3 linked regions of the Rubrivivax gelatinosus IL144 genome follow. The protein of the gene in region 1 interacts with the protein of each later gene in a pairwise test. Links are inferred from orthologs where the notes say so. Each region holds a gene or a part of one and is shown on either strand. Other genes may lie near its edges.

Region 1 (5,603 bases):
GGGCTGTTTTGAGCGATCTTCGATAATTTGCTGCCATCTGCAACCAAATTGGCGTAGAGTCCCGCCGTCTCCGCAAGGCCGCGGGCTCCGCCCCGACGCCCCAAGCGCCTTGCAGATCTGGAAAATAGGCATCAGAAGCGCGCCGATCGACCAGAGATATTGACCGGCCGCAGCCAGCCGGGCCCGACACGGGTTCAGGCTACGCCGCTCACCCAAGTTTCAGTGCGGGACACCCCCGCCCCGTCAGAAGAGGACCGACATGGACCTGAGAAAGCTCAAGACGCTCATCGACCTCGTTTCCGAGTCGAACATTTCCGAACTCGAGATCACCGAAGCCGAGGGCAAGGTCCGCATCGTCAAGGGTGGTGTCGCGACGGTCGCGATGGCGCCGATGGTCGCCGCCGCGCCGGTCGCCGCGCCGGCCCCGGCCGCCGCCGCGCCGGCCGCCGCCGAACCGGCAGCGCCGGCCGAGCCCGAAGGCAAGGTCATCAAGTCGCCGATGGTCGGCACCTTCTACCGTGCCTCCAGCCCGGGCGCCAAGCCCTTCGCCGACGTCGGCCAGCAGATCAAGGAAGGCGAGCCGGTCTGCATCATCGAGGCGATGAAGATCATGAACGAGATCGAAGCCGACTGCTCGGGCCGCATCCTGCGCATCCTGTGCGAGAACGGCCAGCCGGTCGAGTTCGGCCAGCCGCTGTTCATCGTCGAGTAAGCGCGACCGCCGTGTTCAAGAAGATCCTCATTGCGAACCGGGGCGAGATCGCCCTGCGCATCCAGCGGGCCTGTCGCGAGATGGGCATCAAGTCGGTCGTCGTCTATTCCGAAGCCGACCGCGAGGCCAAGTACGTCAAGCTCGCCGACGAGGCGGTCTGCATCGGCCCGGCGCCGTCGGCGCAGAGCTACCTCAACATGCCGGCGATCATCTCGACGGCCGAGGTCACCGACGCCGAGGCGATCCACCCCGGCTACGGCTTCCTGAGCGAGAACGCCGACTTCGCCGAACGTGTCGAGAAGAGCGGCTTCGTCTTCATCGGGCCGACGCCCGAGGCGATCCGCATGATGGGCGACAAGGTGTCGGCCAAGCAGGCGATGATCAGGAACGGCGTGCCCTGCGTGCCCGGCACCGAGGGCGCGCTGCCCGAGGACCCGAAGGAGATCATCCGCCAGGCGCGTGCCATCGGCTACCCGGTGATCATCAAGGCCGCCGGCGGCGGCGGCGGCCGCGGCATGCGTGTCGTGCACACCGAGGCGGCGCTGCTGAACGCCGTGCAGACGACGCGCACCGAAGCCGGTGCCGCCTTCGGCAACCCGGCCGTCTACATGGAGAAGTTCCTGGAGAACCCACGCCACGTGGAGATCCAGATCCTCGCCGACAACTACCGCAACGCGGTGTGGCTCGGCGAGCGCGACTGCTCGATGCAGCGCCGCCACCAGAAGGTCATCGAGGAAGCGCCGGCGCCGAACATCCCGCGGCGCATCGTCGAACGCGTCGGCGAACGCTGCGCGGCCGCCTGCAAGAAGATCGGCTACCGCGGCGCCGGCACCTTCGAGTTCCTCTACGAGAACGGCGAGTTCTATTTCATCGAGATGAACACGCGGGTGCAGGTCGAGCACCCGGTGACCGAACTCGTGACCGGCATCGACATCGTGCAGATGCAGATCCGCATCGCCGCCGGCGAGAAGCTGCCTTTCGCGCAGCGCAACATCCAGCTGCGCGGCCACGCGATCGAGTGCCGGATCAACGCCGAGGACGCCTACAAGTTCACGCCGTCGCCGGGCCGGATCACGACCTGGCACCCGCCGGGCGGCCCCGGCGTGCGCGTCGACTCGCATGCCTACGCCAACTACTACGTGCCGCCGAACTACGACTCGATGATCGGCAAGGTCATCGTGCACGGCGACACGCGCGAGCAGGCGCTGGCCCGCATGCGCAGCGCGCTCAGCGAGACGGTGATCGAAGGCATCCAGACCAACGTCCCGCTGCACCGCGAGCTGATGCTGGACGCCAAGTTCATCGAAGGCGGCACCAGCATCCATTACCTCGAGGGTTGGCTAGCCCAACATAAGAGATGACGGGTCCGACGCCGCCATCAAGCGGCCGCCGCGGAGCCGGCTCTGCCGGGCCGCTGGCGGCGCCCCCCTCGGGGGGGAGCGCCGAAGGCGCTACGGGGAGGGACTCATGATGTACGAGTTGGTCCTGCGCGCCCCCGAGGCGCTGGTGGAAGCCGTCTCCGACGCGCTGTCCGACGACCTGGACGCGCTGTCGGTCTCGGTCGAGGACGCCGACGCCGGCACCGAGGCCGAGCAGGCGCTGTTCGGCGAACCCGGCATGCCGGCGCCGCGGCCGGGCTGGGACCGCTCGACGCTGCGCGCGCTGTTCGAGGACGAAGCCGCGGCCGAACGTGCCGCGACGCTGCTGCTGGCCCAGGACTGGACCGAAGGCCTGTCGCTGCAGGCGCTGGAGCCGGTGGCCGAGCAGGACTGGGTGCGCATCACCCAGTCGCAGTTCGGCCCGGTCGAGATCACGCCCAGCTTCTGGATCGTGCCGAGCTGGCACGAACCGCCGGCGGCGGCCGAACGCGTGATCCGGCTCGACCCGGGGCTGGCCTTCGGCACCGGCACGCACCCGACGACGCGCATGTGCCTGCGCTGGATCGCCGCGCACGCCCGGTCCTGGAGCCGCGTGCTCGACTACGGCTGCGGCTCGGGCATCCTGGCGATCGCCGCGGCGCTGCACGGCGCGGCGGCGGTCGACGCGGTCGACATCGACCCGGCGGCCGTCGACTCGACGCGCGCCAACGCCACGGCCAACGGCGTGATGCTGAACGCCGGGCTGCCCGACGCTGCCGGCGGCGCCTACCCGCTGGTGCTGGCCAACATCCTGGCCACGCCGCTGAAGCTGCTGGCGCCGCTGCTGGCCGGCTTCGTCGCGCCGGGCGGCTCGCTGGTGCTGGCCGGCATCCTGGAGCGCCAGGCCGACGAGCTGAAGGCCGCGTACGCGCCGTTCCTGACCCTCGAAGTGAGCGACCGCGAGGACGGCTGGATCCTGATGACGGCATCGCGCATGGCATGATCGCCGCATGACGCTCGCCGCCCGGTGCCCGTCCTGCGGTACCGTCTTCCGTGTGGTGCAGGACCAGCTTCGGGTCTCCGACGGCTGGGTTCGCTGCGGCCGTTGCGGCGAGGTCTTCAACGCGATACAGAACCTGGTCGACCTCGACGTCGAGACGCCGGTCCCGCCGCCGCAGCGCGATCCGGAGCCGGCGGCGCCGAGCCTGGCGTCCGACCCTCGTGCGCCCTGGGACGTCGAGTTGGAGCTTCCTCCGCCGCCATCCCCGACGCCGGCGTCTGCGGCGCCTGCACCTCCGGCCACAGCGCCGCACGACGAGGCGGCCGACGAGACCCACGCCGAGACGGTGCTGCTGGAACGCACGCCGGAGGACACCGAGCCGGCCTGGGATCTGCCGCCCCCGTCGCCGGCCGGCGAGACCCTGACCGACGCGCCGGATTTCGACGAGCCGCCGGCGCGCAACGCCGAGCTGCCGTTCGACGAACCGGCGCCGCCGCTCGAGGCTCCGGCTCCGGCGCCGGCCGCCCCGGCACCCGAGCCCAAGCCGGCCTTCCTGCGTCACGCCGAGCGCCGCGAGCGCTGGCGCCGGCCGCAGGTGCGCGCCGCACTCGCCGCGGTCTGCGTGCTGGGCACCGTCGGCCTGGTCGCCCAGGCGGCCTACGAATACCGCGACTTCGTCGCCGCCCGCTGGCCGGCCGCCCGTCCCGCGCTCGAGGCGCTGTGCCGGGCGCCGGACTGCACGATCGGCGCCCCGCGTGCGATCGAGGGCCTGAGCGTCGAGAGCAGCGGCCTGGTGCGTGTCGAAGGCACGGCGATGTACCAGCTGCAACTGCTGCTGCGCAACCGCTCGGCGCTGCCGCTGGCGATGCCGTCGCTGGACCTGACGCTGTCCGACAGCCGCGGCGGCATCGTCGCGCGCCGCGTACTAACGCCCGAGCAGGCCGGACTTCGCGTGTCGGCCGTCGCACCGGCGGCCGAAATGCCGATCCAGGTCACGCTGACCACGGCCGGCAAGCCGGTGGCCGGCTATACGATCGAGATCTTCTACCCCTGACCCCGCGCGCCGGTCGCGCGCCATCCCCCCGGAGTTGCCCATGCCCGCGCTGATCTGCGGTTCGCTCGCATTCGACACCATCACGACCTACCCCGGCCGCTTCGCCGAGCAGATCCTGCCGGAGCAGATGCACATCCTGAACCTGTCGTTCCTGGTGCCGACGCTGCGGCGCGAGTTCGGCGGCTGCGCCGGCAACATCGCCTACACGCTGCAGGCACTCGGCGGCGAGTCCGTCGTGATGGCCGCGCTGGGCAGCGACGGCGGCGAGTACCTGACGCGCATGAAGGGCTGGGGCGCCGACACCTCGCTGGTGATGGTCGACGAGGCCTCGTACACGGCGCAGGCGATGATCATCACCGACGTCCAGAACAACCAGATCACCGCCTTCCACCCGGGCGCGATGCAGAACGCGCACCAGGCCAAGGTGCCGGCGCGCGCCGACCTGAAGATCGGCATCATCTCGCCCGACGGCCGCGAGGCGATGGGCGAACACGCCGAGCAGATGCACGCCGCCGGCATCCCGTTCATCTTCGATCCGGGCCAGCAGCTGCCGATGTTCGACGGCCCGGCGCTGCGCCGCATGGTCGAGATCGCGAGCTGGGTGGCGGTCAACGACTACGAAGGCCGCATCCTCTGCGAACGCATCGGCACCGACCTCGCCGGCCTGTCGCGCTCGAACCTCAAGGGCGTCGTCGTGACGCTGGGCGAGCGCGGCTGCGAGATCTGGACCGACGGCGAGCGCCGCGAGGTGCCGGGCGTGGCGGCCCGCGAGGTCGTCGACCCGACCGGCTGCGGCGACTCCTTCCGCGCCGCCCTGCTCTACGGCCTGGAGCGCGGCTGGGACCTGGAACGCTGCGCCGCGCTGGGCAACCGCATCGGCGCGCTGAAGATCGCCAGCAAGGGCGGCCAGAACCACGCCGTCGACCGCGCAGCGCTGGGCCTCTGAGGCCTGCCGCGCAGGCATGAAAAAGCCCGGCCGAGGCCGGGCTCGCGATAAACGCCGGCCGCCCAGAGCGGCCGGTTCGTTTTCGTCAGGGCTTGTTGCCGGTCGGGAACGGCCAGGCGGCCGCCGGGCTCAGCGTCGTCTTCGCGGCGGCCGCGGGAGCTGCGGCAGCAGGCGCAGGCTCGGCCTTCTTCGGCGCCGCCTTCTTCGCCGGCGCGGCCTTCTTGGCGGGCGCCGCGGCCTTCTTCGCCGGGGCAGCCGCCTTCTTGGCCGGCGCCGCGGCCTTCTTCGCCGGAGCGGCCGCCTTCTTGGCCGGCGCCGCGGCCTTCTTCGCCGGGGCAGCCGCCTTCTTGGCCGGCGCCGCAGCCTTCTTCGCCGGGGCCGCCTTCTTGGCCGGCGCCGCGGCCTTCTTCGCCGGAGCCGCCTTCTTGGCCGGAGCCGCAGCCTTCTTCGCCGGGGCCGCCTTCTTGGCCGGCGCCGCGGCCTTCTTCGCTGGGGCCGCCTTCTTGGCCGGCGCCGCAGCCTTCTTGACCGCG
Region 2 (5,520 bases), 900 kb from region 1 along the record:
GACGGGCTTGGCGCTGTCGGTGCGCAGGAAGAAGCTGCCCAGCGGGCCTTCCAAACGCAGGATCTCGCGTTCCTTCATCGCGCCGAAGACGTGGTCGGTGAACTTGCCGCCCGGCATGTGGCGGATGTGCAGCTCGATGGCCGGCGGCTCGCCCAGCTGCTGCGGCGCGTTGGCCACGCTGTAGGCGCGGCGCGCGCCGTCGCGCAGGATGAACTCCACGTACTGGCCGGCGCGGTACTGCAGGTTCTGGTTGGCCGGCAGCTGCAGCTTCAGCACCGCGACGTCGGCCGCGGCGCGTTCGATCGCCAGCACGCGCACCGGCATCTTCAGCACCGGGAACTGGCCGGCGGCGGGCACGCCGCGCGCCTCGACGGCGCAGTCGGTCAGCGGCACCGCGCAGCAGCTGAGGATCTGGCCGGCGGCCTCCTCCTCGGGCGTCAGCGCCTTGCGCTGGTGCGCGCCGTGCGTGACGCGGCCGTCGACCAGGCGGCACTTGCACGAGCCGCAGGCGCCGTCGCGGCAGCCATAGGGCAGGCCCACGCCCTGGCGGATGGCGGCGGCGAGCATCGTCTCGTCGCGCTGGACCTCGAACTCGACCCCGGCGGGCTCGACCTTGACTCGAAAACTCATGGCAGGCGGCACACGTAAACTAACCCGTCATTGTGCCCCGTCCCACCTTGCTCATCGTCGGCTGCGGCGACGTCGGCTGCCGCGTCCTGAAGCTTCTGGCCGGCCGCTGGCGCCTGCTGGCGCTCACCTCCTCGCCCGAACGCGTGCCGGCGCTGCGCGCGCTGGGCGCCGTGCCGCTGGTCGGCGACCTGGACCGCCCGGCGACGCTCGGCCGCCTGGCCGGGCTGGCCGACCACGTGCTGCACCTGGCACCACCGCCCGGCGAAGGCGAGGGCGACCCGCGCACGCGCGCGCTGCTGCAGGCGCTGGCGCGCGCCGGCCGTGTGCGCTCGCTGGTCTATGCCAGCACCACCGGCGTCTACGGCGACGCCGGCGGCGCACGCTTCGACGAGACACGCGCCGTCGCGCCGGCCACGCCGCGCGCCCGGCGGCGCGTCGACGCCGAGGAACAGGTGCGGCGTTTCGGCCGCCGCCACGGCGTGCGGGTCGCGGTGCTGCGTGTGCCCGGCATCTATGCACCCGACCGCGAAGGCGGCGACCCGCGCGACCGCGTGCGCCGCGGCGCGCCGCTGCTGCTGCCGCCGCACGACCCGTACACCAACCACGTGCACGCCGACGACCTGGCGCGCATCTGTGTCGCCGCGCTGCTGCGTGCCGCCCCGCAGCGCGTCTATCACGCCAGCGACGACGGCGAGTTCACGATGGGCGCGTACTACGAGCTCGTCGCCCGCATCGCCGGCCTGCCGGCGCCGCGCCGCGTGTCGCTGGACGAAGCCCGGCGCACGCTGGGCGCGATGACGCTGAGCTTCATGGGCGAGTCGCGCCGGCTGGACAACACGCGGCTCAAGCGCGAGCTGCGCGTCGCGCTGCGCTACCCGACGGTCGTGGAAGGCTTGGCCTCCAAGGGCTGAGGCTGGGCGCAGGACGCCGGAAGGCGTTCTGCGCCTGCCGAAGGCCCGAGCTCGATTTCACGCGCGAGGGCTGAGGCTGGACGCAGGACGCCGGAATGTGTTCTGCGCCTGCCGAAGGCCCCGAGCGCGATTGCACGCGCGACGGCTGAGCCCTACAAGACTTCGTCAAACCATCTGGAGCCTCCCTCCCGGAGGGAGGCTGGAGGGTGGTCTTGAACGAACTGGAGCACCCTCCTGGAGGGGGCTCGGGGGAGCCCAACATTCAGCAGCGCGCTAGAAGCCGGACGGCGAGCCGCCCGGCTTCTAGCGCCGGCGGCCGCCGAAAGGCGGCTGGCGCCGCCAGTAGCGGATCATCAGGAAGCCGCCGACCATGCCGCCCAGGTGGGCGAAGTGCGCGATGTCGCCGCGGTCCAGGAAACCCAAAAGCAGCTCCAGCGCGCCGAAGACGACGACGAAGGTGCGGGCCTTCATCGGAATCGGCGGGATCAGCAGCATCACCTGGCGGTTCGGGAACAGCATGCCGAAGGCCAGCAGCAGCGCGAACAGCGCGCCCGAGGCACCGATCGTCGGGTTGTGCGAGCCGGTCATCGCCGTCACCGCCATCTGCGCCCCGGCGGCGGCCAGCGCGCCGGCGAGCAGGAACTGCAGGTAGCGCTTCTGGCCCCAGACACGTTCGAGCTCCGAGCCGAACATCCACAGGCCCAGCATGTTGAAGAACAGGTGGAACAGCCCGCCGTGCAGGAAGGCGTAGGTCACGACCTGCCAGGGACCGAACAGGCCGCTGCCGACCGGCCACAGCGCCAGCCACATCGTCAGGGTCTGCGGCACGAAGGTCTGCAGGCAGAACACCGCCGTGCAGATCAGGATCAGCGTCTTGGTGACCGGGGGAAGCGGCGGCATGGATCAGGCCGGACGGGGCGCCCGGCGGGGAGGTCGGGGGTCGGATGGTGCCCGCGGCCAGACTCGAACTGGCACGCCTTGCGGCGGCGGATTTTGAATCCGCTACGTCTACCGATTTCGTCACGCGGGCGGTCGGGGCAGCCGTCGGCGCACCCGGTTCGAACGATTATGTCATGCAGGGTTCCGACGCCTTGGCGCCGCGCTGCCACAATGCCGCACGAGGAGCGATGACGATGGACTCAACGGCCGCCCCGGCCTACCCGACCCTGGAAGAAGCGATCGGCCGCACGCCGCTCGTGCGCCTGCAGCGCCTGCCCGGCGCCGAGAACGCCGCCCGCGGCAACCTGATCCTCGGCAAGCTGGAAGGCAACAACCCGGCCGGTTCGGTCAAGGACCGTCCGGCGATCAGCATGATCCGGCGCGCCGAGGAGCGCGGCGAGATCAAGCCCGGCGACACGCTGATCGAGGCGACCTCGGGCAACACGGGCATCGCGCTGGCGATGGCCGCGGCGATCCGCGGCTACCGGCTGGTGCTGATCATGCCGGAGGACCTGTCGATCGAACGCGCGCAGACGATGAAGGCCTTCGGTGCCGAACTCATCCTGACGCCGCGTTCCGGCGGCATGGAGTACGCCCGCGACCTCGCCGAGCGCATGCAGCGCGACGGCAAGGGGCGTGTGCTCGACCAGTTCGCCAACGCCGACAACCCGCGCGTGCACTACGAGAGCACCGGCCCCGAGCTCTGGGAGCAGACCGGCGGGCGCATCACGCACTTCGTCAGCGCGATGGGCACCACCGGCACGATCACCGGCGTCTCGCGCTACCTGAAGGAGCGCAACCCGGCGGTGCGCATCGTCGGCGCCCAGCCGGCCGAGGGTTCGCGCATCCCCGGCATCCGCAAATGGCCCGAGGCTTACCTGCCGAAGATCTACGACCCGGCGGCGGTCGACGAGACGGTGCTCGTCAGCCAGGCCGACGCCGAGGACATGGCGCGCCGCCTGGCGCGTGAGGAAGGGCTGTTCGGCGGCATCTCGGCGGCCGGTGCCTGCTGGGTCGCGCTGCAGCTCGCGCGTACGGTCGAGAACGCGACGATCGTCTTCGTCGTCTGCGACCGCGGCGACCGCTACCTGTCCACCGGCGTTTTCCCCGCCTGAGCCGCCGTGGACGAGGAGGCCCGCTTCTGCCTGCGCTGCGGCACGGCGCTGGACTGGATCACGCTGGACGAAGACGGCGGCCCCAAGGCCCGGCTGCGCTGCCCGGCCTGCGGCTGGACCCACTGGAACAACCCGACGCCGGTGCTGGCGGCGATCGTCGAATGCGCCGACCGCGGCGGCCGGCTGCTGCTGGCGCGCAACGCCGCCTGGTCGGGGCGCATGTTCGCGCTGATCACCGGCTTCATGGAGGCCGGCGAAAGCGCCCAGGAAGGCATCCGCCGCGAGGTCGCCGAGGAGACCGGGCTCGTCGTCGAGACGCTGGACCTGGTCGGCGTCTACGACTTCCAGCGCATGAACCAGGTGATCATCGCCTGGCATGCGACGGCGCGCGGCGAGATCCGCCTGTCGCCCGAACTCGCCGAATACCGGCTGTTCGAGCCGTCCGAGGTGCGCTGCTGGCCGGCCGGCACCGGCTACGCGCTGGCCGACTGGCTGCGCTCGCGCGGTCACGAGCCGGTGTTCATCGACTGGCCGCCGCGCGATGCCGCGGCCCCGGCGGCCTAGAATCCGGCGCGATGGATGCCCTGCCTTTCGACAAGGAACTCGACACCCGCGGGCTCAGCTGCCCGCTGCCCATCCTCAAGGCCAAGAAGATGCTGGCCACGATGACCAGCGGCGAGGTGCTGAAGGTCGTCGCCACCGACCCGGGCTCGCTGCGCGACTTCCAGGCCTTCTCGCGCCAGACCGGCAACGAACTCGTCGACCAGCACGCCGAGGGCGCCGAGTTCGTGCACTGGCTGCGCCGCCGCTAGGCGCGCGCGATGCGGCCGCCGCAGCGGCCGCGTGAGCTCAGAGTTCCAGTCCGCGCAGGTATTCGCGGAAGCCGGGGCCCAGCTCCGGGTGCGCCAGCGCGAGTTCGACGTTGGCCTGCAGGAAACCTTCCTTGCTGCCGCAGTCGAAACGCTTGCCTTCGTAGCGGTAGGCGAAGACCTTCTCGCGCCGCAGCAGGCTGGCGATGCCGTCGGTGAGCTGGATCTCGCCGCCGACGCCGCGCGGCTGGCTCATGATCTCGTGGAACACGCCCGGCGTCAGGATGTAGCGCCCGGCCACGCCCAGCCGCGACGGCGCCTCGGCCGGCGCCGGCTTCTCGACGATGCGCGTGACGTCCATGAGGCGGTCGTTGACCGGCGTGCCGTCGACGATGCCGTAGCGCCGCGTCTGCTCCTGCGGCACTTCCTGCACCGCGAGGATCGAGGCGCGCCACTCGTCGAACTGCTGCACCATCTGCTTGAGCACCGGCGGCTCGCCGACCATCAGGTCGTCGGCCAGCAGCACCGCGAAGGGTTCGTTGCCGACCAGCCGCCGTCCGCACAGCACCGCGTGGCCCAGGCCCAGCGCCTGCGCCTGGCGCACGTAGATGCACTCCATGTCGTCGGGCTTGACGCTGTGCACGACGTCCAGCAGTTCCTTCTTGTTCGCCTGCTCGAGCGCGACCTCGAGCTCGAAGGTCATGTCGAAGTGGTCTTCGATCGGGCGCTTGTGGCGGCCGGTGACGAAGATCATCTCGCGCACGCCGGCGGCGTAAGCCTCCTCGACGGCGTACTGGATCAGCGGCTTGTCGACGACCGGCAGCATTTCCTTGGGCTGCGCCTTGGTCGCGGGCAGGAACCGCGTGCCGAGACCGGCGACCGGGAATATTGCCTTCTTGACCAACATTTTGTTACATAGAATGAGTTGATTCGATTTCATTCTGGCACGCGACTCCATGCGCCGAAACAGGCCCATGTCAGTGCCTGTTTCCTGCATGGACGTGCTGATCGTCGAGCCGCTGGAGCAGCGGGCGCTCGACTGGCTGGGCAAGCGGCGTGCGGTTCACGTCGAACCTTCGCTCGTGACCGACCCTCGCCGCTTCGAGGAACGGCTGG
Region 3 (5,475 bases), 340 kb from region 1 along the record:
CGCGCACGGTCTCGGCGATGGCGGCCATCTCGGCCGGCGCGATCGAGGTGCCGGTCGGGTTGCTCGGCGAGGCCAGCAGCACGCCGCGCGTGGCCGGCGTCCAGTGCGCGGCCACCGAGCCGGCGTCGAGCTGGAAACGCGCCGCGGGCACCGCCGGCACCAGCCGCGCCGTGCCGCCGGCGGCGGCGACGAAATGGCGGTTGCAGGGGTAGCTCGGGTCCGGCATCAGCACCTCGTCGCCGGCCTCGAACAAGGCCAGGCAGACGAGCTGAAGCGCCGCCGACGCGCCGGCGGTGACGGCGATGCGCGCCGGGTCGACGTCGACGCCCCAGCGTGTGCGGTACCAGCCGGCGATGCGTTCGCGCAGCGCGGGCAGGCCCAGCGCCGGCGTGTACTGCGTGCGGCCGGCGGCCAGGCAGGCCTCGGCGGCGCGCTGCACGCCCGGCGGCGCCGTGAAGTCGGGTTCGCCGATGTTCAGGTAGATCATCGGCTCGCCGCCGCGTGCGGGGTCGCAGGCGGGGCTGGCGGCGATGCGGTCGGCCGCCTTGGCGCATTCCATGACGTAGAACGGGTCGATGCGTGCGACCCGGCTGGCGACGCGCATCAGGCCCCCTGGGCGCGGCGCTGCGCGACCTCGGCCGGGCGCAGGTCGCCGGCCGCCTTGTCGAGCACGCCGTTGACGTACTTGTGGCCGTCGGTGCCGCCGAAGCTCTTGGCGAGCTCGACGGCTTCGTTGATCGCGACGCGGTACGGCACTTCCATGCAGTGCGTCAGCTCGTAGGCGCCGATCATCAGCACCGCGTGCTCGACCGGCGAGAGCTGGTTGGTGCGGCGGTCAACGTGGCGCGCGAGCACCGCGTCCAGCGCCGAGGCTTCGGCGATGCAGCCGTGCAGCAGGGCGTCGAAGTGGGCGCGGTCGCACTTGTCGAAGCCGTCCTGCTCGCGCATGTGGGCGTCGATGGTGCCTGCGTCGGCGCCGCTGATCAGCCATTCGTACAGGCCTTGCAGCGCGATCTCGCGCGAACGGCGGCGGGCGGACTTGGGCGCGGCGCGCTTGCGTGCGGCGGTGGGTTCGGTGCTCACGACAGGTCTTCCAGCAGGTTCGCCATCTCGACGGCGACGCGCGCGGCGTCGCGGCCCTTGTCCTCGGCACGGGCCCAGGCCTGGGCTTCGTTCTCGACGGTCAGGATGGCGTTGGCGATGGGGAGGCGGTGGTCCAGCGCGACGCGCGTGACGCCGGCGCCGCTTTCGTTGGCCACCAGTTCGAAGTGGTAGGTCTCGCCGCGGATGATGCAGCCCAGCGCGACCAGCGCGTCGTAGCCGCCCGAGGCGGCCAGCGCGGCCAGCGCCACCGGCACCTCGAGCGCACCGGGCACGGTGACTTCGCGCACGTCGGCCGCGTCGACCTCCAGGCGCGCCAGCTCGGCGCGGCAGGCATCGGCCAGCGCGGCGGTGATCGAGTCGTTGAAACGCGCCCGCACGATGGCGATGCGCAGGCCGCGACCGTCGAGATCGGTCGCCTGGCCCTGTTCTGCGTTCTGCATGGTGGTCCTCAGGCGTGCGCGGCGACGAAGCCGGTGATCTCCAGGCCGTAGCCCGGCATGCTCGGCATGCGGCGCGGGTTGCCGAGCAGGCGCATGCGGCGCACGCCCAGCTCGCGCAGGATCTGCGCGCCGACGCCGTAGGTGCGCAGGTCGGCCGGCGTGCGCGGCGTGGCCTCGCGCTGCTCCGGCGGCACGAGCTGCGGCAGCAGCGTGTCGATGTCGTGGGTGCAGTTGAGCAGCACCGCGCAGCCGCGTTCGGCGGCCTGCAGCGCCGCCAGCGCCGCCGGCAGCGGCCAGGAGTGGCTGCCGCCGCAGGCGTCGAGCACGTCGAAGACGGTGAAGGGCTCGTGCACGCGCACCGTCACCTCGTCGGCCGGGGTCCAGCGGCCGTGGGTCAGCGCCAGGTGCAGGCCGCCGCCCTTGTCGCGGTAGGCGATGCAGTCGAACTCGCCGTGCGGCGTCGTCACGCGGCGCTGGCCGACACGCTGGATCAGCGTCTCGTTGCGGCTGCGGTAGTGGATCAGGTCGGCGATGGTGCCGATCTTCAGGCCGTGCTCGCGGGCGAAGATCTCCAGGTCCGGCAGGCGCGCCATCGTGCCGTCGTCCTTCATGATCTCGCAGATCACCGCGGCCGGCGTCAGCCCGGCCATGCCGGCGAGGTCGCAGCCGGCTTCGGTATGGCCGGCGCGCATCAGCACGCCGCCGTCCTGGGCCATCAGCGGGAAGATGTGGCCGGGCTGCACCAGGTCGCTGGCCTTGGCGTCGCGGGCGACGGCGGCCTGCACGGTGCGCGCGCGGTCGGCTGCCGAGATGCCGGTCGTGACGCCGGAGGCGGCCTCGATCGACACGGTGAAGGCGGTTCCCATGCGGGTGCCGTTGCGCGCGGCCATCGGGTGCAGCTGCAGGCGCTCGCAGCGATCGCGCGTCAGCGTCAGGCAGATCAGGCCGCGGCCGTAGCGGGCCATGAAGTTGATCGCCTCGGGGGTGACGTGCTCGGCGGCGAGCACGAGGTCACCCTCGTTCTCGCGGTCTTCCTCGTCGACGAGGATGACCATGCGGCCGGCCGCCAGTTCGGCGACCAGCTCGGGGACAGGGGAAATCGGCATCGTGGAATTGTAGGCGTCGCTCCCGGCGCCTCCCGGACGGGCAAACGAAAGGGCGGACGCCTCGCGGCGTCCGCCCGTGAAATCGAGCCGCCCGAGGCGGCGCTTCAGCCCTGGCGGCGGCGGCGCGTGGCCGCGGCACCGGCCAGCGCCAGGCCGGCGAGCGCCAGCGACGCGGGCTCGGGCACTTCGCTCGGCGGCGTCGAGGCGGCCACGGCCGCGAGCATGTCGTCGAAGCCCAGGGCGTCGCTGTCCGCGCCGCTGGGCTGCGACACGGTGACGACGATCTGCTTGAACGCGGTGTCGAAGTCGGTGATGCCCCAGAACAGCAGGCTGCCGTTGGTCGCGGTGGGCTCGGAACTCGTGCCGGCCGCTCGGCTGGTCGTGCTGCCGCCTTCGCTGCCGTCGTAGACCACGTAGTCCTCGCCGTTGATCGTCACCGTCAGCACGCCCTTGAAGTCGCCGACGTCGGTGGCATAGAAGCCGAAGCCGTTGATCGCGGTGTCGAAGCTCAGCGTGAACGAACGCGAGCTTTCCCAGAAGTACTGCCCGTCGGGCGTCGTGTTGAAGCGGCCGGCGCTGTTGCCGCCGTCGTCGAAGGACTCCTTGCCGATGCGGCTGCGGCCAGCCTGGTCGGCGATGGACAGCGACGCGGTGGACGAGAACAGCGCCGCCGGAGTCGACAGGTAGGCGTAGCTCTCGAAGCTCTCGGTGGCGACCTTGCCGCCGCCGAGCGCGAGGAGGAAGGCGTCGTGTTCGGCCTTGGACGCACCGTTGGCGGGGACCTGGCTTTGCGGGCTCGCGTCGAAGCCGTAATACGTGGTCGGCGCGGCGAACACGGCGCCCGCGAAGACCACCGAGCCGGTGGCCAGGGCGACACGACCCCAGCGTTGGATGGAAACCATCGTTCGAGACCTCCTCGCGCGTCGCACGCAGGAGCGCGTGCAACCCTTTGAAACGATCATAGCGACGGCCCCCCTAGGTGGCGTCCCCCCATTCACATGGCCGCAGCGCTCTCCGTGCGCAGGCGCAGCCGCAGGTCAGGACCGATGCGCTGCGCGTCGACGTAGTGCCAGCGCAGCCCCTGCGCGAGCGTTTCGAAAGGCCCGAGCGCGGCCATGCCGCGCCCCTCGCCGAGCAGCAGCGGCGCGGCGTAGACCAGCAGTTCGTCGACCAGGCCGGCCGCCAGCATCGCGCCGTTGAGCCCTGCGCCGGCCTCGACGTGCAGTTCGTTGACGCCCTGGCCCGCCAGGTCGGCCAGCACCGCGGGCAGGTCGACGCGGCCGTGCGGGTCGGCGTGCCGGCGCACCTCGGCGCCGGCCGCGCGCAGCGCCTGCGCCGCGCCTTCGTCGTCGCTGGCGGTGTAGACCAGGCAGCGGCCCGGCGCCGGGATGAGCCGCGCGCCGGGCGGCGTGCGCAGCCGCGAGTCGAGCACCGCGCGCATCGGCTGCAGCGCGGTCGGCACCAGGCGCACGTCCAGCCGCGGATCGTCGTCGAGCACGGTGCCGATGCCGGTCAGCACGCAGCCGGCGCGCCGGCGCCAGGCATGGCCGTCGGCGCGCGCCTCGGGCCCGGTGATCCACTGGCTGGCGCCGTTGGCCAGCGCGGTGCGGCCGTCCAGCGAGGCGGCGATCTTCATGCGCACCCAGGGGCGGCCGCGTTGCACGCGCGACAGGAAGCCGATGTTGAGCTCGCGCGCGGCCTCGGCGACCTCGGCGTCGGCCATCTCGACGGCCACGCCGGCGGCACGCAGCCGCGCGATGCCGGCGCCGGCGACCTGCGGGAAGGGGTCGCCGAGCGCGACGACGACGCGGGCGATGCCGGCGGCGACCAGAGCGTCGCAGCACGGCGGCGTGCGGCCGTGGTGGGCGCAGGGTTCGAGCGTGACCCAGGCCGTGGCGCCGCGCAGGTCGTGGCCGGCGGCGGCCGCGTCGCGCAAGGCCATCACCTCGGCATGGGCCTCGCCGGCGCGCTGCGTCGCGCCGCGGCCGAGCACGCGCCCGTCTTCGTGGCCGACGACGCAGCCGACACGCGGGTTCGGGTCGGTGAGGCCGATCGAGCCTTCGGCGAGCGCGAGGGCTTCGAGGAGACGGCTGCGGTCCAGCGGGGAGATCGGCATCGGTGGGCAGGCGGCGGCCCGGCTCGGGCGGGACGCCGATGCTACGGCTGGTGCTGCCAGGTGGCCGAGACGATGGGCGTGGCGGTGTCGTCGCCGGGGCAGGTCCAGGCCGTGCCGGGCACGGTGTCGCTGCCGGTGCCGGCGGTGATGACGAGGAAGTTCTGGTTCGTCAGCGGGCCGCCGACGTTGCTGTAGTTGGCCGGGTGGTCGACGTTGCGCGTCGGGCTGGCCGTCGGCGCGTAGCGGCAGACCTTGACGCGGCTGGCCGAAGTCGTCGTGTCGGGCGTCGTCGTCGCCAGGTTCGTCGGCCAGACCGACGAGCGGCCGGACCACATCTTGGTGGCCGTCGAGACCGGCACGGCGCAGTAATAGGCGACGTAGGCGGGGTAGACCAGGTGCACGCAGGTGTCCGGCGCCGGCGTCGGCGAGCCGGTACGCTGCACGCTGACGAAGGCCGTGGGCCAGGCCGGGATCGACGCCAGGTCGTCGGGCGACAAGGGCGGCGGCACTTCGGCCAGCGCCGGGGTCGGCTGCACGCCGGTGGCAAAACGCACGTAGCCCGACAGCAGGTAGGCGTTGACGCTGGTGCAGTTGGTGGCCGGGATGCAGATGCTGGTGATGACCCCGGTGAGGTTGTTGAAGGTGAAGGCGACCTGGTCGCTGCCCAGCGGGCGGAAGCTGCTGGTGCCGTCGCCGTTGTCGCTGGCCT

Evidence for each region.
Region 2: the proteins of accC (region 1) and cysM interact in binary tests that used the Escherichia coli proteins (3 or more experiments, as listed by UniProt). The link is inferred for Rubrivivax gelatinosus IL144 from one-to-one orthologs.
Region 3: the proteins of accC (region 1) and ribD interact in binary tests that used the Escherichia coli proteins (3 or more experiments, as listed by UniProt). The link is inferred for Rubrivivax gelatinosus IL144 from one-to-one orthologs.

What each region holds. Positions count from the first base shown.
Region 1 is NC_017075.1:4,532,475-4,538,077, forward strand. What follows is about bases 1-2,898. They hold accC (acetyl-CoA carboxylase biotin carboxylase subunit), read left to right. Parts: upstream 1-723; coding sequence 724-2,073; downstream 2,074-2,898. Other genes in these bases: accB (acetyl-CoA carboxylase biotin carboxyl carrier protein), read left to right, coding at 260-712; prmA (50S ribosomal protein L11 methyltransferase), read left to right, coding at 2,183-2,898. Outside these bases: more of prmA, read left to right, coding at 2,899-3,073; RGE_RS24350 (zinc-ribbon and DUF3426 domain-containing protein), read left to right, coding at 3,081-4,124; RGE_RS20610 (carbohydrate kinase family protein), read left to right, coding at 4,165-5,070; RGE_RS20615 (hypothetical protein), read right to left, coding at 5,156-5,603. UniProt on the Escherichia coli protein: This protein is a component of the acetyl coenzyme A carboxylase complex; first, biotin carboxylase catalyzes the carboxylation of the carrier protein and then the transcarboxylase transfers the carboxyl group to form malonyl-CoA.
Region 2 is NC_017075.1:3,633,510-3,639,029, reverse strand. Bases 1,820-4,634 are described here. They hold cysM (cysteine synthase CysM), read left to right. Parts: upstream 1,820-2,674; coding sequence 2,675-3,595; downstream 3,596-4,634. Other genes in these bases: galU (UTP--glucose-1-phosphate uridylyltransferase GalU), read right to left, coding at 4,445-4,634; RGE_RS16560 (sulfurtransferase TusA family protein), read left to right, coding at 4,171-4,407; RGE_RS16565 (NUDIX domain-containing protein), read left to right, coding at 3,602-4,159; RGE_RS16580 (rhomboid family intramembrane serine protease), read right to left, coding at 1,845-2,441. Outside these bases: RGE_RS16590 (CDP-6-deoxy-delta-3,4-glucoseen reductase), read right to left, coding at 1-630; RGE_RS16585 (SDR family oxidoreductase), read left to right, coding at 663-1,541; more of galU, read right to left, coding at 4,635-5,311; RGE_RS16550 (NAD(P)-dependent oxidoreductase), read left to right, coding at 5,379-5,520. UniProt on the Escherichia coli protein: Two cysteine synthase enzymes are found. Both catalyze the same reaction. Cysteine synthase B can also use thiosulfate in place of sulfide to give cysteine thiosulfonate as a product.
Region 3 is NC_017075.1:4,188,936-4,194,410, reverse strand. The notes cover bases 2,706-5,475. They hold ribD (bifunctional diaminohydroxyphosphoribosylaminopyrimidine deaminase/5-amino-6-(5-phosphoribosylamino)uracil reductase RibD), read right to left. Parts: upstream 4,767-5,475; coding sequence 3,645-4,766; downstream 2,706-3,644. Other genes in these bases: RGE_RS19050 (type IV pilus modification PilV family protein), read right to left, coding at 4,808-5,475; RGE_RS24725 (PEP-CTERM sorting domain-containing protein), read right to left, coding at 2,755-3,552. Outside these bases: RGE_RS19080 (pyridoxal phosphate-dependent aminotransferase), read right to left, coding at 1-604; transcription antitermination factor NusB, read right to left, coding at 604-1,083; ribH (6,7-dimethyl-8-ribityllumazine synthase), read right to left, coding at 1,080-1,544; ribBA (bifunctional 3,4-dihydroxy-2-butanone-4-phosphate synthase/GTP cyclohydrolase II), read right to left, coding at 1,553-2,650. UniProt on the Escherichia coli protein: Converts 2,5-diamino-6-(ribosylamino)-4(3h)-pyrimidinone 5'-phosphate into 5-amino-6-(ribosylamino)-2,4(1h,3h)-pyrimidinedione 5'-phosphate.